2 linked regions of the Cohaesibacter sp. ES.047 genome follow. The protein of the gene in region 2 interacts with the protein of the main gene of each other region in a pairwise test. Links are inferred from orthologs where the notes say so. Each region holds a gene or a part of one and is shown on either strand. Other genes may lie near its edges.

Evidence for each region.
Region 1: the proteins of mobA (region 2) and glp interact in binary tests that used the Escherichia coli proteins (3 or more experiments, as listed by UniProt). The link is inferred for Cohaesibacter sp. ES.047 from one-to-one orthologs.

The regions. Positions count from the first base shown.
Region 1 is NZ_LT907844.1:1,567,332-1,577,504, reverse strand. The notes cover bases 4,428-7,292. They hold glp (gephyrin-like molybdotransferase Glp), read right to left. Parts: upstream 6,552-7,292; coding sequence 5,304-6,551; downstream 4,428-5,303. Other genes in these bases: CPH65_RS07035 (ATP-binding protein), read left to right, coding at 6,804-7,292; CPH65_RS07045 (hypothetical protein), read left to right, coding at 4,540-5,091; CPH65_RS07050 (S9 family peptidase), read left to right, coding at 4,428-4,512. Outside these bases: CPH65_RS07070 (crotonase/enoyl-CoA hydratase family protein), read right to left, coding at 1-105; CPH65_RS07065 (TetR/AcrR family transcriptional regulator), read left to right, coding at 207-803; CPH65_RS07060 (amidase family protein), read left to right, coding at 903-2,111; CPH65_RS07055 (AraC family transcriptional regulator), read right to left, coding at 2,162-3,196; more of CPH65_RS07050, read left to right, coding at 3,340-4,427; more of CPH65_RS07035, read left to right, coding at 7,293-9,572. UniProt on the Escherichia coli protein: Catalyzes the insertion of molybdate into adenylated molybdopterin with the concomitant release of AMP.
Region 2 is NZ_LT907844.1:3,592,892-3,602,961, reverse strand. What follows is about bases 2,706-5,467. They hold mobA (molybdenum cofactor guanylyltransferase MobA), read left to right. Parts: upstream 2,706-3,597; coding sequence 3,598-4,338; downstream 4,339-5,467. Other genes in these bases: CPH65_RS16425 (ABC transporter substrate-binding protein), read left to right, coding at 5,416-5,467; mobB (molybdopterin-guanine dinucleotide biosynthesis protein B), read left to right, coding at 4,386-4,958; apbC (iron-sulfur cluster carrier protein ApbC), read right to left, coding at 2,706-3,354. Also shown: CPH65_RS16450 (DMT family transporter), read left to right, coding at 1-839; CPH65_RS16445 (multidrug effflux MFS transporter), read left to right, coding at 968-2,176; more of apbC, read right to left, coding at 2,200-2,705; more of CPH65_RS16425, read left to right, coding at 5,468-6,189; CPH65_RS16420 (ABC transporter permease), read left to right, coding at 6,256-6,966; CPH65_RS16415 (ABC transporter permease), read left to right, coding at 6,963-7,814; CPH65_RS16410 (aldehyde reductase), read right to left, coding at 7,918-8,955; CPH65_RS16405 (TetR/AcrR family transcriptional regulator), read left to right, coding at 9,144-9,662; glyS (glycine--tRNA ligase subunit beta), read left to right, coding at 9,976-10,070. UniProt on the Escherichia coli protein: Transfers a GMP moiety from GTP to Mo-molybdopterin (Mo-MPT) cofactor (Moco or molybdenum cofactor) to form Mo-molybdopterin guanine dinucleotide (Mo-MGD) cofactor.

The sequences.
Region 1 (10,173 bases), 2.0 Mb from region 2 along the record:
ATCATTCATGGCGTAATTGATGGCATTGAGCTTTTCAGGGCGATTGAGTGTCAGGACGGCAATTCGGTCCTGCTGTTCAAATCTGACAATGTCGTTGCTTTGCATGGTGTCTCTCCTCTCTTGGTTGACAGACAGGCTAGCGGGCGACAGTTTGTAAGCAAACTCACTAGGCAGTATACATACTGGAATTGAGCGAGGTTGGGAGCATGCCTTCACCTGCAAAGCCTGCCCGGGAACGGATCATCGATGCGGCCAACCGGCTCTTCTATCGCGAGGGGATCCGCGCGGTGAGTGTTGATGCGGTGGCGGAAAAAGCCGGCGTTACCAAGAAGACGCTCTATTACCATTTCAAGAGCAAGGATGACCTCATCACGGCCTATCTTACCGCGCGGGATCAGCCAAATCTCGCGCAGTTCGAAGCATGGTTCGATGCAGCCGAAGGCAATGTGGCGGATAAGGTTGAGGCGATTTTCATCGCGCTGGCAAAGTCATCTCGCCACCCCAAATGGAGAGGTTGCGGTTTTCTGCGCACAGCAGCCGAGCTTGCCAACATGCCCGGCCATCCGGCCATGACGGTGGGTGCCGCACACAAGAAGAAATTTGAGGCTTGGCTTACGGAGAGGCTTGTCGAGGCTCACGTCCCGCAGCCGGAAGCCACAGCCCGCCAGATTGTTCTCCTGCTCGACGGAGCCTTCTCCATCATGCTGGTGCATCGCGATCCGGCCTATGTCGAAGAAGCAGGGCGCGCTGCCCGGGCGCTCCTATCGGGTGCACAATCCGGTCACTCACCAACGATCTCCTGATTGGTGCGACATCTGAACGGGTTACAAGCCGTCTTCTCTCTTTGCTTTGACGCTCTGAAAATGGTTGTCTCAACGAAGATCAAAAAGGAGAGTCGTGCAATGCCTAGCATCAATTTTCAGGACAAATCTGGCTCCGTTGTGACCGCTCTCAAGCTGGACCCTTCGGCTGAAGGAAGCCTTGATGGGCTGACCTTTACGGTCAAGGACAATATCGACATCGCAGGACACAGGACATCTTACGGAAGCCCCGCTTGGCGAGAAGCACACCTTCCTCCGATGGAGAATGCAGTGTGCGTTGACCAGCTACTCGCTGAAGGGGCGCGATGTGTCGGCAAGGTCGTTGCGGACGAGTTCACTTATAGCCTTGATGGCGAGAGCCAATTCTTTGGCACGCCGCGCAATGCGAAAGCGCCGGATCGAATTCCCGGAGGATCTTCAAGTGGCTCTGCATCTTCTGTGGGGCATGGAATAGCGAACTTCTCCATCTGTACTGACTCAGGTGGATCAATTCGGGTACCCGCCAGCCTATGCGGTTTGTGGGGTATGAGACCGTCGCTTCATAGACTATCGGAGGCCGGCGTCCTCCCCTTCATGCCATCGGTCAGCACGGTTGGCGTTCTAGCGGATAGTTTGGCTCACCTCGCTATGCCTATGAAGGTTCTCCTTCGCAGCGGACGCCTGAAACCAGCCGAAGTCGAACGTCTTCTTGTATTGACCGATGCCCTCGGTGTCGCAGATCCTGAGGTGCAGGATCAAGCCAACGCGAAGCTTGAAGAAATATCCAGACGAACTGGCATTCCGGTTCACTCGGTCAGCTTTTCCGAAATCACCGAAAATGCATACGAGCTCAGGGATTGCAATCTCAAGGCCCTACGGGATTTGCAGACGCTCGAATTCCAGAACACTGTGGGAAACTGGATTGAAACGGTAAAGCCGGAACTCGGTTTCACCTTTTCCATGGCCTATGGCAACGTTCAGTCTTTCAATAGGCAGGAAGCTCTGAAAAGCCTTGAGCATTGTGAGCGACTTTTTGCGGCGATCAACGCTTACCTTACCCCAGGATCGGTTATTTGTTTTCCGACGACCCCTGTCATCGCTCCGAAGAAGGGAACGCTCAACACGATGGATGCGGTTATGGATTTCTATGACCGGACCATGACGATAACCGCTTTTTCTGGTGTGGCGCGGCTTCCAGAAATCTCAGCCCCACTGCTAGCGGCCAACGGGTGCCCGGTAGGGCTGTCTTTCGCAGCCGCTCACTATGAGGATGAATTCCTGATCAATGCCGTGAAACAACTACTAGCGTGAAATGTTAGAAGACCTGAGCGGAACGGCCTTCTCGGAGCAAGCAGATTTCGCTATGCGTTTGTCCTCGTTTTTCGCATCGCTCTTGGAGACGTTCCGAACCAACGCGTCGCGGCGTGATTGAAAGCCGCTTGCTCGCTATAGCCGAGCCGGAAGGCGACTTCGGACAAGGAGATCCTGTCGTCAGCCAGCAGGTGGCGGGCCGTTTCCGCACGCACGTCATCCACGATCTGCCTGAAAGAGATGTCCTCCTGCATCAGCCTTCTTTGTAGGCTACGCACGGACATGCCCAGAAGAGACGCTACAGCGCTTTGAGGAAGGACCGCGCCTGCCATCTGTTCTTTGACATGGTGGCGAACATAGGCAGCCACACTGTCGAGGGCGGGGATCTGATCAAGCGCCTTTTCAGCGACTGATTCCAGCGCTGTGAAAAGGGCAACAGAAATGGGATTGCGGATATCTTTCAGGCGGGCCTGATCAAAGGTGATCGACGCGCTCGACTGGTTAAAAAGCACAGCAGAGCCAAAGACGCGATGGATTGGCTCAAGGTTATCAGGGGCGGGGAAGTCAAAACTGGTTGAAATCGGAAACAATGGGGTGCCGAAGACCTGCTCAGGAATAAGTGCAACGTTGGCCAGAGCCCAGATCGTCCCAAATCGGACTTCAGGGGTCGCCTTCTCCTCACTTGAGGCATGCTTGTGGGTCATGATCAAACGGTGAGGCGTATTGAGTATCTCAAAGGATGAGCGCTGGTACAGCAAACGATTGAAGCGGGACAGCTGATAAAAGGCAGACCGGGGCGTCTCGCTGCGCAAGATCAGCTCACCAATGGTACCAAGACGGGAAAGATCCACACCCAAGGCCAACACCGCCCCCACTTCTGGCCCACCCCAACGCTCGACAAGAAGAGGCCGCAGGTCGAGAAAAAGCTTCTCTTCTATTTGAGAAATGGTGCCGCTGTCCTGTCTGCGCACCGTGGCTTGATGGAAACGCACCGCTTCCGAAGCGGAGATCAGGTTTTCCTTTAAGGCGAGGTCGACGAGCGCATCAAACAAGGCTGCGGCTGACTGGGCTTTGAGTGAGGACATTTTGCGTTTCCATTGTGGTCTGTCTGGTTTCGACTATACGGCAGATGGCGGGAAAAATCAAAAAATTGGCGTAATTTATCAAAAACCAACGCTGCGTTTGCGCGATCTATACGGCTGTTTTTCTGTTATACGGAGGCGTGATCATGTCAGGCTCTAACGAAAATTCATCCCCTTCATTTGGCATTCGCCATCTCTTTGATGATCAAACCTATCACTTTCAGGCTCTGCGCGTTCTGAGCGATGCCGGTGCCGGCGCGGCAGACATAGCCGAAGTGCTGCAGGCGATCGCAACCATCCCGTCAGGCAACGCCGATGCTTGGTATGCCGCCTTTGCGCGCATTGCGCAGAACAATGAAGATCTGGCAGAGGCGTGTGGCGATGCCAATAGCAGTGGGTTAGCCCGGTTTCGGGCACACACCTATTGGAGAACGGCCGAGTTCTTTTTGTCTGCCACGGATAAACGCCGCGCTATTGCCTGGGAAAGACAGATAGACAGTTTCGATCTGGGGCTGGATGATCATTCCATCGCTTATCTTCGCTATGAAACCGCGTATGAAAACGGCTCTCTGAAAAGCATCTTCTTCCCTGTAGAAGGCGGAGAGAAGCGTCCCTTGATCATGATTGTTGGTGGCTTTGATGGCACCTTGGAAGAGCTGTATTTCATGATGGGCAAAGCTGCCAATGAGCGGGGATATAGCGTGCTTCTTTATGAGGGCCCCGGTCAGTCTGGCCCGGTGCGCGAGCAGCAAATGTATTTCACGCACGAGTGGGAAAAACCAACCAGTGCCATCATTGATGATTTTCTTGAAAAGCATCCAGCCTATGACCGGATCATCCTGACGGGCATCAGCCTTGGGGGCTATCTTGCGCCACGCGCTGCTGCCTTTGATGACCGGATCGACGGCGTGATCGCCTTTGACGTGATGTATGACTTTGGCGCCGTGGCCGAGAAGTTTCGCCCCATGATCAACCATCCCGTCTATTCCAAAATGCCTGGCATTTCATGGGCGCTTGAAAATGGCCAATGGGTCTTTGGTGTGCAGAGCCCGGAAGCCTTCGTCGACGCGGCACGTCCTTTCACGCTCGCCAATGTTGCCCATCAGATCAAGGGTGACGTGCTGATCCTTGCCGGTGAGATCGACCACTTCGTTCCCCTGTCGCAAGTTGATGAGTTCAAAAAGAGCCTCACGAATGCCCGCTCTGTAGAAAGTGTCATATTCAGTGAAGCCTCAGGGGGTGGTGAGCATTGTCAGGTTGGCGCAACTTCTCTCTGGCATGCTAGGGCTTTCGATTGGATCTTACGCAATTTCGAATAAGACTCTGAAGACAAGAAAGAAATGAAAATGAAGACAACGACGACTTTGGCGCTCGCAGCCATTGCCCTTACAGCCACCAATGTCCTGGCACCTTCCAATGTTGTGGCCGCGGAAAGCCTGCTCGATAAGACGAACCAGCTTTGCTTTGGTGCATTCGACGGCGATCCGCTTGAAGAGATGGGCTTCACATCCTTTCAAATGGAAAAGGAAGTCCCCTTCATGACCGATGCCTATGAGGGCGAGATCGATGGCCAAAAGGCGTTGCTTTTTTTGGGGGAACGCTTTGGCGACAAAGCGTGTGATGTGAACCTGCCTAAAGCACCGACCCAGACCTATCAATCGGTTCATGACGAGTTGTTGGATATGTTCGGTGTGAATGGCACCAACTACGATAAACCAAACAGCGACTTGGGCTATCTGGGAGAGATTTGGGCAGACACGGAAGCGATGTCCGGCCCCATCGAGAATCTCGAAATTGAAGGCATGAAGCTGGGCTCGGTCTTTGTTCAGTATACCAAAAAGCCTTTCATGCAGACGGCCGGTAGAGCCGGCTTCATCATCTCCTATTCCACGCGGTAAAGGTTCCGCTCGATTGGTGAGCGGGCAACGGCCGGAAGGACCATCACGCAGCCAAGCTTCCTTCCGGCCGTTTGTCCCTTGTTTTAGGTTAGTCAATCGATTGATATGGCCGATGAGCCGATTGTCTTGTGACAGGTGGCCAATGCTGAAGCCGGTGCGGTTTCCAACCAACCGGCTCCAATTCAGTTTTGGCATTTACAGAGACAGCTGGCTCAGCCGAGCAGCGTTTCAAAGGGCAGAAAATCGAGCATATCCCCCTCTTGAACCGTGTTTCCTTCCGGAATGTTTGCCAGACCGTTGGCCCAGCAAACACTCGTCATGATCGCAGATCCCTGCTGAGGGAAGCTTTGGATTTCCATGGTTCCGTGCTCACCGACGACCGCACGCGCACGGATATATTCACGGCGCTTGCCCGGTTTTGAACGGGAAAAGCCAGCGGGAAGACGCCAGACCGACGCGGTCGTATCCTTACGCCCCTGAATGTGACGAATGGTAGGCGCGGCAATCAAACAGAACGTGATATAGGCTGCAACAGGGTTGCCCGGCAGACCAATGACAGGGGTCTGGTTAACGCTTCCGAAGGCCACGGGCTTACCAGGTTTGATATTCAGCTTCCACATGTGAAGCTCGCCAAGCGAAGTCAGAGCAGCCTTCACGTGATCTTCTTCACCAACTGATACACCGCCTGTCGTCAGGATGAGATCGACCGAATTGGTCGCCTCGATCAGCGCGGCCTTGATGGCTTCAGGCGTATCTTCGATTGGCCCGAAATCAACGATCTCACACCCAAGCTGCGACAGAAGACCGATCAGAGCATAGCGATTGGAATTGTATTTCTTGCCCGCTTGCAATTCCTCTCCCGGCTCGAGCAATTCATCCCCGGTGGAAAGGATTGCCACTTTGACCGACCTAAAGACCGTCAGCTGCGCAACGCCGACAGAGGCAGCAAGTGCGAGATGCGCAGGCCCTATCCGCAATCCAGATGAAAGGATGACTTCGCCAGCCTGAATGTCTTCTCCTGCCCGGCGGATATTGTTCCCCGCCTTGACTGGCATCTTGAATTCCACCTTGCCGTCCTGCTCCGAACAGATCTCCTGCATCACCACGGCATCCGTTCCAGCGGGAACCGCCGCGCCCGTAAAGATCCGGGCAGCAGATTCCTTCTTCATTTCATCCCCGATATAGCCGGCCGGAATGCGCTGCAATATGGGCAATGAAAGGCTGGGCACGTCCTCATCAAGCCGGTCGCTTCGCAAGGCATAGCCATCCATAGCGCTGTCGTCTGCGGGAGGGACATTGACGGTTGAAACCACATCTTTGGCCAGGACCCTGCCGTGCGCCTCAGCAAGAGCAACCGTTTCATACGCCTGCGAACCCTCGATATGTTCCTGGATCAGGCGAATTGCGCCTTCTATTTCCAGCAGACGGGCCTTACCCATCGTCGTGTTTTCTGTAGCCATGACCGTTATTATTCTCGTTTGTAAATGCTGATTTTATCGTTAATTCAGAGCTTTAGCAGAAGATTGAAATCGACCTCGTTGATCGTGATCAATGCTCTTTCATTCAATCACTCTAGCATGAAATGCGCTGCCCGCACGGCTCCCATGTTGGCTGTTGATGCCGGTTTTCAGTCGCGCCACACATCCCCCCGATCCTCCGCCTTCCAATCGCACAATGACGGCCATGACTGCACCATTCACAGGAGAGTTGTTTTGAGAAACTCTATTGCGCGGACTGTTCTTGTTCTGCAATGGATCGCGGTCTCCGTCATCATCATCATTGCCATTATGGCTGCCGGGCTCGCCTGGCACAATATTTCGTCGTATCAGCGCATTGTGAAGCTCGCCGAGCTGGACCGGACGCTTTTCAGCACGGTGACCAAGAGCCGTGTGGAAATCGGCACCGTCGGCGTTGCGCTCATTCAGGAGCGGGAACCGCGCAAAACGGTAGACGGCTCCTTGGCCCATCTGAACCGGCTTCATAGCACAGCGGTCGCATCCCTAAAGAAATCAGGCCTGTCGAATGTTGATGAGCTATTGCAGCAGTTCAGTGAGATCCATCAGCACCTGAAGAAGCAAGAACGGGTAATCTATGCGGAACTGGAAAAGCCGTACGATCAGCGCACGGTCATCAACATCGAACCATGGCGTCAGATGATCTATGCCTATGCGGACACCATTCTTGGTGCCAGCAACATTGTCGGCACTCGATTGCGCACCGTCGACAACAATCTCAGCGATCTCGTCACGGTCAGGGAGCTTTCCTACGCCATTCGTGATCGCTATGCCCGCCAATGCTCCCGTTTCCGGCCAGCCGTACAGAATGACAAACCCCTTACGCCCATAGAGAGGAAGCGTTGGAGAGAGGATGTGGGTGCCTATCGAGAATTGTGGAACAGCCTTGACAGGATCGCCTCACATTATCCCGATGACTTCTGGTTGAAGCAGAGCGTTCTTGACGGCAGAAAAATGACCCACAAAACGCAGTTCGTCATGGATAGAGTGCTGAACGGGCTATCGGGCTCCGGCAAGCCTGCCTATGACGCCAAGGCATGGTCCGAAAACTGTCTGGAAGCCTATGGGTCCATTTTGGGTATCGGATACAGCAGTCTTGATGACGAAGTTGCCTATGCAGAAGAAAAGCGGCAAAGAGCCCTTCTGCTCGGGGCCATTTCTGCGATCGTCCTGCTGGTTAGCCTGGCGTTTGGTTTCCTCACCGTAAGGTTCGTCAGGCTTCGGCTTTCCTTGCCTTTGAGAGCTCTGGCGTTGGATGTGGCCCGAATGAACAAGGGCGATCTGCAGGTCCCGATAAAAACCGATACGAGCAGGAACGAACTGCATGCCATTGCTGACGCGCTGGAAAGACTACGAATCCGGTCGCTGGAAGAAATGCGTCTCAATCAGCGCATCAATGAGTTGCGGATTGAACTGATCGATTATGCAGGCCGGATGAACCATGCCAAGACGGCGTTCCTTGCCAGAATGAGCCATGAAATCCGGACGCCTCTCAACGGAATTCTGGGCACCGCTCAGTTGCTCAAGGAAAGTCAGGTTACAAGCGAACAGAGGCAGTGGCTCAGTGCCTTGACACAGTCCGGCATGCTGTTGCGCCGGTTGCTCGATGATCTGCTCGACTATTCTCGCATCGAAAGTGGACGGGCTGAGATTGAAGAGGTGCCCTTCTCCCTGACCGAGCAGATCGAGGCCGCTGAAGCAACCATTGTTTCTACCGCGCATGAAAAGAGCCTCGTCTACACGCGTGTCGTGTCCCCTAACGTGCCCGATATCATCATCACCGACCAAGCCAAGTTGGTACAAATCCTGCAAAACCTTCTCAGCAATGCTGTCAAATTCACAAAGGAGGGTGAAGTCTCCCTGTGTGTGGATCTGAATGAAAAGCAGAGCAAGGATTTCAGCCACTATCTGGAAATCGTCGTCAAGGACAGCGGCATCGGCATCGACAAGGAGGCACAGGCGACGCTGTTTGAACCCTTCACTCAGGCCGACAACAGTATGGCACGCCGGTTTGGCGGATCCGGCATGGGACTGGCCATCTGCAAGGGCTATCTTGACCTTCTTGGCGGCACGATCAGCGTGCAATGCCCGGAACAGGGCGGCACTGTCTTCACGGTCCATCTTCCGGTTTCCTGCGATGAACGATGCGAAGACGTCAAGCTCTTGGCGACTGAAGATGATGACCTGCCTCCTCTGACTATCCTTGTTGCGGAAGACGATTCAGTCAATGCTCTGATCGTGCAAACGATGTTGGAGAAAGCGGGCCACTCAATTGATCTGGTTTCGAATGGGCTGGATGCGCTGCAACAGGCAAGCCTGAACATCTATGACGTGATCCTGATGGATCTTTCGATGTCAGAACTTGATGGTATCGAAGCTGCCCGCAGGATCCGCTCACTGGATGACGAAATGAATGCCACGGTACCCATTGTGGCTGTTACGGCAGATTTCATGATCGCAAGACGGCTCAATGTGGGTGAAATTCTCTTTGATGGCTTTGTAGGAAAACCTTATGTGCTGAGAGAATTGGAACATGCAATTGCCGTCTCCATCGGCTTGGCTCCCCGCAGTAGCAAGCCTCCGGCAGGTGCCGATCGCCTCAGTCCTCTGACCGAGCAGGCACAGGATCTTGGCATCGAAGGTGCGCACCGGGTGTTGGAGCTATTCCTCTCGGAAATGCCCGGTCTCGCCGACAAGCTGTTTCACGCGGCTCACGCTCAGAACTACGAGGAAGCGAGCGCCCTCGCCCACCGCATCAAGGGCGCATCCGCTCATGTGGGCGCAAGATGGATCAACGGCTTGGCCAAGGCTGCGGAAAAGGCAGCGGAGAGCGGCGACGGGGCTGATCTGATCAATCTGGCAACGCAAATCCAGGACAATCTGGATGAGAATTTGCAAGATTTCCTCAGGCAGTCCAGAGAGGAACTCAAGCCCTTTGAGAAAAATACGACGCAAGACAGCGCATAACCTCAGGCCCGCTCATGCCTTTCTTTTTGGCTTTCGTCCCGACCGCCCCAAAGCGTCTAGACTTCAGGCTTGATACCAACGGCATTTAATTCTGACCTTCTTGAGCCCATTTTCTCATACCTATTGAATGGATGATGGTTGGGTTGGCGGAGAGGCTCTTCCATGCTTGGCAACCAGCATCAAGAATGGCGGCATAGTCTTCGAAGACCCGATTGGACAGGAAGGTACCGCGCAGATACTGCCAAATATTCTCAACTGGGTTCAGTTCCGGTGATTTGGAAGGCAACAGGAGGATGGTGATATTCTTGGGCACGTTGAGTCTGCTTGTCGTATGCCATCCGGCACGATCCATCAGCACCACGGCATGAGCGCCGCGCGCCACTGTCCTTGAGACTTCTTCGAGGTGCATTTGCATGGCCTGTGTATTTGCAAAAGGCATCATCAATCCCGCGCCAACGCCACGCGCTGGACATATTGCACCGAACAGATAGGCATTTTTATATCGCTGATCGGCTGGCAGACGTGGTCTGGTTCCCTTTTTTGCCCATAGTCGGGCCAGTCCATTCTTCTGACCAAGCCTAGCCTCATCTTGCCACCAAAT
Region 2 (10,070 bases):
CTCTGTCCAAGTTTGGGGGATCGGACCTGCCGCCGGGACAGGTGATCTTCATTCGTGGATTCATTGCCGTTCTTGTGATTTTGCTTATTCTGGCTTTCACGGGTGCCTGGCGCAGGTTTCGGGACGCGAAGAACCCGATCGTTCTACTCAGGGCTTTTGCAGAGGCAATCAGCGGGATCCTGTTCATGATCGCGCTGCAAAGGCTGCCCTTGCCCAACGTATCTGCGCTTCTTCTGACCATTCCGCTGGTTACAACTGCCTCGGCAGCGATCTTTCTGGGTGAAACGGTCGGCATCCGGCGCTGGACCTCAGTCCTTGTCGGCATGCTCGGTGTGCTTGCCATCGTCCGACCGGGACTTGAGGGCTTCAACTTCTATTCCCTGTTCGTGCTGGGTGCTGTCGCGGCTGCTTCGACGCGCGATCTGATTGCGCGCAAGATCCCCAGCGGCTCTTCCCTTTGGGTCGTAACGATGACGACCATGACCTTTTCCTGTCTGGCTGGTGCCGTTCTGGGGACGAGCGAAGGTTGGGTGCCTGTGGGGACTTCCCCCTTGATTGTTCTTTCAGCAGCGGCGATCTTCCTCACCCTTGGTCAGTTTCTCGTGGTCATCGCCATGACCCACGGAGAAGTCTCTGTGGTTTCGTCCTTCCGATATATTTCGATGCCGATATCGCTGTTCTATGGCTATATGATCTGGGGCCACATTCCCGATGCGCTCACATGGCTCGGTATCATTCTCATCCTGTCAGCTGGTATTTATACCATGTACCGCGAACGTCAGATTCAAAAGATCAAGCGGCGGGAGCAAGAAATACTGGCATCCCACGGACCGGTCTGATAGCGATAGGCAACCATGGCGACACTCCACCGCAGGGACTCTGCGCATTGATTTGATGCATGTCTCGCTGGATTGTTGCCGTCTGCCTCATTCCGCGCGACCGCCCGGTTGCACCCTGGAGACACCAAATGACCACCGCAGTTGACCGCCCGCCAGCCCCGTCCGGCGCGCTCAGTCCTTCTCTTGCGATTCTGGTTGCCGTGACGGCGATCAACCCGCTCGCGCTCAACATCTATGTCCCCTCGATGCCCAGCGTGCAGGATACGTTCGCGGCGCCGGCCTCGATTGTCCAGTTGACCCTTTCGCTTGGCTTGGTCGGCACGGCCCTCATTCAGATTGTCGTGGGTCCGATGTCGGATCAGTTCGGGCGGCGCCCGGTGCTTCTCACCGGCCTTGTCTTTGCGCTCATAGCCTCGGTTTACTGCGCTGTAGCGGGCAGTATAGAGGGGCTGATTATCGGACGGATCATCCAGATCGCAGGCGGGGCGGCAGGGCTTGTGTTGGGACGCGCCATTGTGCGCGACCTGCACGAACCGAAAGACGCGGCAAGCATGCTGGGCTATGTCACGATGGGCATGGCGATGGCACCAATGGTTGCTCCGACGATCGGCGGTATGCTTGATGACTTCTTCAACTGGCGCGCCGGTTTCGTCTTCTCTTCTGTCATCACCGCGATTGTGCTCGTTGCCAGTTGGTACACCTTGCCTGAGACAAACGTGAACCGTGGGTCTGCCAGCTCGTTGGGGGCCTTTGGCCGCGACGTTCGCGAACTGGTCACAATGCGGACGTTCTGGATCTACACCATGACCATCTCGTTCGTCGGTGCCACCTTCTTTGCCTTTGTGGGCGGTGCACCCTATGTCGGGGATCACATTTTCGGCCTGTCGAAAACCCAGTACGGTCTGTTCTTCATGCTGGTTGCGATCGGCTATGCTGTTGGGAACTACATTTCGGGCCGCTTCGCTTCTCGCGCGGGGCTTTTTCGCATGATTCTGCTGGGCAGCCTGCTCACAGCCATTTTTTGCTTCGCGATTGTTCTGCTCAGCCTGATTGGCATCGAGAACGCGCCCATGCTCTTTGGCGCCATGTTCTTTGTCGGCTTAGGCAATGGGCTGGTGTTTCCCAGCTGTATTGCAGGGGTGGTCAGCGTCAACCCTCGCCTTGCGGGCAGTGCGTCGGGCCTGTCGGGTTGCATCATGATGGGCATTAACGCGGCCTTCAGCTATTTTGTCGCGTTTCTGCTCAGCGACAGCCTGTTGCCCATGGCCTTGTTGATGACGGCTTCGGCGGTTGTCGCGGTAGGCTTTTCGCTGCTTGTGCCGCGCTCAGTCGATTAAACTGGCGCGACACAGAAACGACTTTACTCAATAACGATCTTTGGCGCTGCTTTGACCGCGCCCTCGAGTGATTGCGCGACTGTCGTTGCGATGGCGCGATAGATCGTGCCGAACTCGCCCTCGGGTTCGATGGCGACAATCGGTTGACCATCGTCTGAGCGTTCTCTGATCTCCATGTGCAACGGGATTTCACCCAAAAATGGCACGTCGATATCGCTGGCCGTTGCGTGCGCGCCACCGTGGCCGAAAATGTCATGCTTGGAGCCGCAATCCGGGCAGAGGAAGTAGCTCATGTTCTCGACAAGGCCGAGGATGGGAATGCTCACCTTGCGGAACATCGCGATGCCCTTGCGCGCATCAATGAGCGCCAGATCCTGCGGTGTCGAAATGATGACCGCGCCCGACAAAGGCACCTGCTGGGCCATGGTGAGTTGAATGTCTCCGGTCCCCGGTGGCATGTCGACGACAAGAACATCGAGCTCCCCTTCCATATCCCATGCGACATCTCGCAACATCTGGGTGAGCGCCGAGACCACCATCGGACCACGCCAGACCATGGGGGTGTCTTCCTCGACAAGAAGGCCTATGGACATGGCCACAAGACCATGAGCCTTGAGCGGCTTGAGGATCCGCGTGCCGGGATAGGTTTCGGGCTTTTCGGTGATACCGAGAAGGCGCGGAATGGACGGACCATAGATATCCGCATCAAGGATGCCGACCTTGAGGCCGTTGGCCTGCATGGCCAGCGCCAGATTGACGGCTGTGGTCGACTTGCCGACGCCGCCCTTGGCCGAGTAGACGGCAACGATGTCCTTCACACCCTTGACTTCGAGTTTGGCAGGACCGCCGCCTTGCTGTGGTCGCGCAGGGCGCTGCGCAGCAGCCGACGGTGCCGGTTTAGCCGCACCGGTACTAGAGCCGGGCGCCCGTTCTGCCGTGAGGGCCACCATGACCTTTTCAACCCCATCCAGAGACTTGACCAGATCCTCGGCCTGTTTGCGCACAGGTTCCATGTCATCGGCCTTTTCGGCCGCCACGGATAGGGAGAACATGACCGACCCGTCCTTGATGAAAATATCCGACACCATGCCAGCCGAGACGATATCGCCCTGACTGCCGGGCAAGGTGATGGTCTGAAGTTGTTGCTGAATGACTTCTTTGGTTAGGGGCTTGCTCACTTTGCGATCACTCTTGCTGTTCCAGAACACGGGGGGCTGACCTCACTTTGTGGTGTGGACGATCCGGCGGTTATCCGGAGATGATGGTGACATTTTCGGCTATTCGCGCGCGAAGCTGCAGCCAGGCCTTGAAAAACCGGTTTCTATCTTTCATAGCTGGAACTTTCCGGGCCCCGCGTCAAGGGGTTGGGACGGATTTGTGTCCTCCACCAAGGCCCGCACAGTTCCCTTCGAAAGGCTACCATGAAACCAAGTCCTGAAGACCTCCAACGACTGGATTCTCTCGCCGTTGATTACGCGGCACGGCTGATGGAGGGCGAGACCCCTGAAGGTGCGTCCAATCGCTGGGCGCACAGAACGCTCGGGGTTGTCCTGGCTGGCGGGCAATCACGCCGCATGAACGGTATCGACAAGCCACTCCTCGAAATTGCCGGTGAAACCCTGTTGTCTCGCGTGGTCAGTCGCCTCTCCCCGCAAGTCGGCGGGATCGTGATCAGCGGCAACGATGATCTCTCACGCTTTGGAACCGCACACCCCGTTCTCGCGGATGGCATATCCGGTCATTTGGGTCCACTGGCGGGAATTCTGGCCGCGATGCGCTGGGCCGAGGTCAACGCCGCTCATGTCCTCTGGGTCATCAGCACTGCGGCAGACACACCCTTTTTCCCGCACGACCTGGTGGACCGGCTGATCATGGCCATGGGAGGCCCCGGCCCTGCGATCACTCTGGCCCAATCCGGCGATCAGATCCATCCCACATTTGCACTCTGGCCGGTGGCTCTGGCCGATGACATAGAGCGCTATTTGAATGCGGGCGACCGTAAACTGCGGGCTTTTGCCGCTCAGCACATCAACAGCTGTGCAGTGTTTCAGGGCATGATGATTGACGGCTTGGAGATCGATCCCTTCTTCAACCTCAACAGCCCCGATGATATCGAAGTTGCCGAAGCCATTGCAGCCGGACTTGCCGAGCAAAGCGCGTAGACAGACTGTATCAAGAACACAAACAAGATAGAAAAGCCAAACACGTTATGGACAAATCCTTTCAAGATTTTCGCTGGTATGGACATCGGGTCTTCGGCGTAACGGGCTGGAAGAACTCCGGCAAGACGACACTCGCCACCCGCCTCATTGCCGAGCTAACAGCGCGCGGCTATCGCATTTCCTCGGTTAAGCATGCGCACCACAATTGCGACATCGACAAGGAAGGCACCGACAGCTATCGGCATCGTGAGGCCGGTTCGGGCGAAGTGGCGTTGGTCGCGGCAGGCAAGCGCTGGGCGATCATGCATGAAGCGCGCGATGATGAAGAGACGAGCCTAGGTGAGATTCTACCTCGCCTTGCCCCTTGTGATCTGGTTCTTGTTGAAGGCTACAAGACAGAGCCTTTTCCAAAGATTGAAGTGCGGCGTGCTGACGCCAAGCACACCACCCCCATTGCGCCTGACGACAACAGGATCGTCGCTGTTGCCAGTGACCAGCCCGAATTGCTTGAGGATGCTGCGGGGCTCGATTGCTTCCAGATCGATGATGTAAAAGGCATGGCTGACATGATTGTCGAACAGATGGGCCTCGAGGTGGCGCGCGCCGATGGCGCGCATTAACGTGCCTTTGCGTGAGCAATCAGCCCCCTTCGTGGTCAGCTTTGCTGGCATGAAACTGGATCGATTGGTCTAGGGCAATTCACTGCAAATTCTTTGCAGGTACCACTTGAACCTGCCTAATTGCTAAGCAAAGCGGGCAGGTTCAAGTGAGCTGAGGCGACGCCGCCGCAATCACATCAATCACTTTTCCCAAGAATACCGCATATGGTTTCACATAGCTTTGCCTAAACGCGCTTTTCTTTCAGAGAAGGCTAGATTTTAGGCGAAATTGATTGCTATTCTCAAATATGCGGGATTGTCTGTTGTCAAAAGACTTAAAATAATGGGATTATGCCTTCACGCGGCTTAACACCGCCAAATCCAGAGAAACCTAAAACAGGTCTTGATATTGTAGAGCGGTCTTCGGAAATGGGTTCCGTGATTGGCTCGCCACGCAATATGTTAAAGGGAAAATCGCATGCGTCTCCTGAAAAAACTCGCGCTCACTGCTGCTGCTGTCATGATGGTAGCCGGTGGCGCTCAAGCTGCTGACAAAATCCTCATTGGGACCGAGGGTGCCTACCCTCCGTTCAACGAACTGACATCCGACGGTAAACTGGTCGGCTTCGATATCGATATGGCCAATGCGCTGTGCGAAGAAATGAAAGCCGAATGTGAATTCGTTATTCAGGATTGGGATGGCATGATCCCGGGCCTGATCGCCGGCAAATTTGACGCCGTGATCGCGTCCATGTCCATCACCCCGGATCGCTTGAAGAAAGTTGACTTCTCCAAGAAGTATTACAACACCCCGGGCGGTCTTGCTGTTCTCAAGGACTCCGACATCACGAGTGCTGATCCTGCTGCGCTTGAAGGCAAAATTATCGGTGCACAGTCTTCCACCACCCATTCCAACTTCGCCGAACAGAAATTGCCGGGCATCGAGCTGAAACTCTATCCGACCACCGACGAATATAAACTCGATCTGGAATCCGGTCGTCTTGACGGTGTTGTTGACGATATCGTGCTGCTGTCCGATTGGGTGAATTCCGATACTGGCACCTGCTGCAAAGTGGTCGGGTCTTTCCCGATCGTGCCGGAAATTCATGGCGAAGGCGCAGGCATCGCTGTTCGCAAGGGCGAAACCGAGCTGGCTGACAAATTTTCCGATGCCATCGCCGCCATCCGCGAAAACGGCAAATACAAGGAAATCAACGACAAATACTTCACATTCGACGTTTACGGCGAATAAGACAGTTTGTTGAAGACAGTGCCCGGCGGTATCACCCGCCGGGCTTTTTACAGGTACGCAGTATTGATGACAGACTATCTCACCTTGTTGTCCTATGGACCAGATGGTTGGGGCGACGAAATTGTTTCGGGTGTTCTTGTCACGGTGTTCTTGGGGCTTGCAACCCTGCCAATCGGCTTGGTGCTGGGGTTTTTCCTTGCTCTGGGTATCAATGCCAAAGAAAAGACCGTACAGGCCAGTGCCAAGATCTTCACAACGATATTCCGGGGCCTGCCTGAACTGCTCACCTTGTTCATCGTCTACTATGGCGGTCAGATCCTCATAAATCTCCTGTTCCAGAAGGTCTTCGGGATCCACGTCGAAGTGAATTCGTTTGTCGCTGGCATGATCGCCCTATCCTTCGTCTTTGCCTCCTATTCGAGTGAGGTCTTCCTGTCAGCCTTCAAGGGGATCAATCAGGGACAATATGAAGGGGCCTTTGCGTTGGGGTTATCCTGGCCCAAGACCATGCGGCTTATAATCATACCTCAGTTGATCAAACTGGCCCTTCCCGGCCTTTCCAACCTGTGGCTGATCATGCTCAAGGAAACATCGCTTGTCTCGGTCATTGGTCTTGCCGATACCATGCGTCAGACCGGTCTTGCGGCGCGGAATACCAAAGAAGCCTTTCTGTTCTTCTCCATTGCCTGCCTGATCTATCTAGCGCTCACCTTCCTGTCTTCGGTCGGCCTTGAGCGCATCGAAAAGCGGGTACGGCGCGGTGAGGTGCGGTCATGAACACCGAACCCTATATCTCTAGTGGCCTGATCGAGGCGCGGCGCGCTCCGGACGCCATCCGAGGCAAGCTCCTGACAAAAAGCCGGGTTTCCGGACTCTTCATGCTCGCTGCATGGGGTGCCTTCTTCATTGGCATCGTCTGGTTTCTTTACAGCTCCTATGACGCCGACTACATGGCGCGTTACGCGCCCAAGTATGTGGCCGGTTTTTGGACCACGCTCCAACTCGTCTTTTTATCACTCGTGCTTGGCGGCCTTATTTCCTTGCCCATCGCCTTTGGGCGTATGTCGTCAAACCTGCTGCTCAACCGACTATCGTTCGCCTATATTTACTTCTTCCGTGGCACGCCGCTGCTAGCGCAGCTTTTTCTGCTCTATTACGGCTTTGGGCAGTTTCGACCCTTCTGGCAAGACCTTCATCTGTGGTGGCTGTTCCGTGACAGCTGGTCCATCGCGCTGCTGTCGTTCACCCTGAACACCGCTGCCTATCAGGCAGAGATCCTCAGGGGCGCGATCATGAACGTGCCGCGTGGCCAGATCGAGGGGGCCAAGAGCCTTGGTCTTCCCAAACTGGTGACCTTTTTCAAGGTGATCCTGCCGCAGGCTCTGATTGTTGCGCTGCGTCCCTATGGCAACGAGATCATTCTCATGGTCAAGGGCTCTGCCGTGGTATCCATCATCTCGGTTTATGATCTGATGGGTGAGACACGCCGCGCCTTCTCCCAGACCTATGACTTTCAGGCCTATATCTACGCGGCGATCTTCTATCTGCTGTTTGTCGAGATCATGCGGCGGTTGTGGGATATTATGGAAGACCGTCTGACGCGCCATTTGCGGCGGGACGGCTAGGGTCGAAACTTTCCCAGCAAGGGGCACTCCCCCGCGTTGCCGCAGGGTGTGGCATACACCCCAACTGGCACCGTCCCGGCGCTGATATCCCTGTTCTGATCTTTTAAACCAGCTTGTTGGCGATCAGGGAGTTGCCCATCGCTTCTGTCATTTCGCGCAAGGGGATCAGGTCTCGTCCAAGCATCGATTTCGCCAATGATGCGTCAAGATGATGCCACTCACCAATACGGTCGCGCACCGAGCGCGTCTGGGCATCGAACATCGACATCAGACTGACGAGCAAGGCCGGGACAGTGCGGGTCGGCAAAGCCTTGGCGTAGGCGGGAAACAGCTCAGCCAGCAGTTTGGCAACGTCGGCCATCAGAACCGGGTTTCCTGCCGCAAGGATGCGCTGGCCTTTCGCCTCTTCCTGTTGCAGGGCCAGAACATGCAGTCGGGCCGCATCACGCACATCGACACAGTTGAAGCTGATTTTCGGGGATCCGGGGAAACCGCCCTTCATCATTTTCTGGATGACGGCACCCGACGTGCCCGGATCTTCGTCGAGCATTGGCCCCAGAATCAAACCGGGATTGACGACCGACAAATCCTGTTCCCGTCCAGCGGCTTGCATGAGCTGCCAAGCTGTGCGCTCTGCGAGCGTCTTGGACCGGAAATAGGGAACCATATCCGGCGCATCCGGGTTGGACCAATCCTCGGGGCCATACGATTTGACTTTGCCTTCTTTGCCATGCCCATAGCAGACAGAGGCCATTGACGACGTCAAAACGATATGCTTCACACCGCTCGCAAGAGCTGCTTCCAGCGCCCGTCTCGTTCCGTTCACCGCAGGCTTGATGACCTCGTTTTCCGGGTCCTTCGGAATGTAGGTTATGAAGGGAGAAGCTGCGTGAATAAGATAGTCCACGCCTGTCATGGCAACGGACCAATTTGCATCTTTCATCAGGTCGAGTTCAACAAACGTGAGCGCCTGATCATCCACACCAGCGGTTTTCATCGTCTGGCGCACATGATCAGCCTTGCTCAGGGAGCGAAGAGAACCGCACACCCGGTATCCCTCTTCAAGCAATTGTGCCACGATATGACCCCCCAGAAACCCCGATGCCCCCGTGACCAAGACCTGTGTGTCCGTTTTGTCCATAATTCTATTCCCCCTCGTAATATTCTAAACACTTGCCCAAAATCGTTGCCAATCAACCAGAATTTCGCTGCGAACCGGAGATCGACATTCTGACACTTTACATATATAATGTCATATTGTCACTTCAAGATTTTCCCGAACCATTTGTCTGCTTGATTTGGCCAAGAACAATGGACTAGAAGTCGACCATGACCAATACCCGATCAGATATCCTTGGTGCTGCCAAACAGTGCTTTCTGCTCTATGGCTTTCGCCGCAGCTCGATGGACGATATCGCGCAGACTGCGGGCATCTCCCGTTCGGCGATCTATCAGTATTTTTCCAACAAGGAAGACATCTTCTCGCATCTGCTTGATGTCGTGATCGAAGAAGCGTTTGACGCCGCCGAGCTAGCGCGATCTGAGACGAATAACCCTCATGAGGCCCTTGCATGCTATCTGGTCGGCTACATGCTCTACTACTATGATCTTGTCATGACCGGACCGCATTCAGATGAGCTGTTCGAGCAGAACCGGTCTCTGGGCGTTGAAAAATCTCAAGCCGCCCGTCTGCGGCTGGCCATACGGCTCAACAGCCTGATGGGCCGAGACCAGGAGGACGAAATGGGTACGGTGCTTGTCCGCTCAGCGGAAGGCATCAAAATGTTAGTAAAAAGCAAAGAGGAATTGGAGCGCCAGCTTCGTTGTCTGGTCAATCTCTTTATTTGACCGTTTGGCCCAGCCTTGGGTTTTTATTCGGACCGAGCACTTGGTCATGTGTGTGATCGAGAACAGACGACGCGCCCTTCTCCCAACTGTATCCGCAGATTATTCTCAAGCTCTCGACCTTGAACCGATCAGGCTGACGGTTCGATGTGATATCTTGCCCCATAACGACAGCCGGTTGCTTCAATCAGCGTCATAGGGTCATTTTGCCCTGCTAACTCCTCGCCAAACACATTTTATCAGTGACATTTCTGGCTCACCTTGCTAGGTCAGACACCCGAGACCCATCCAATTCAGATCTTAAGTCGAGACCACCATGCCAGACCTTCTGCTTGAGCTTTTTTCCGAAGAAATCCCGGCCCGAATGCAGCGCCGCGCTGCTGACGATTTGCAAAAGCTGATCACCGGCGG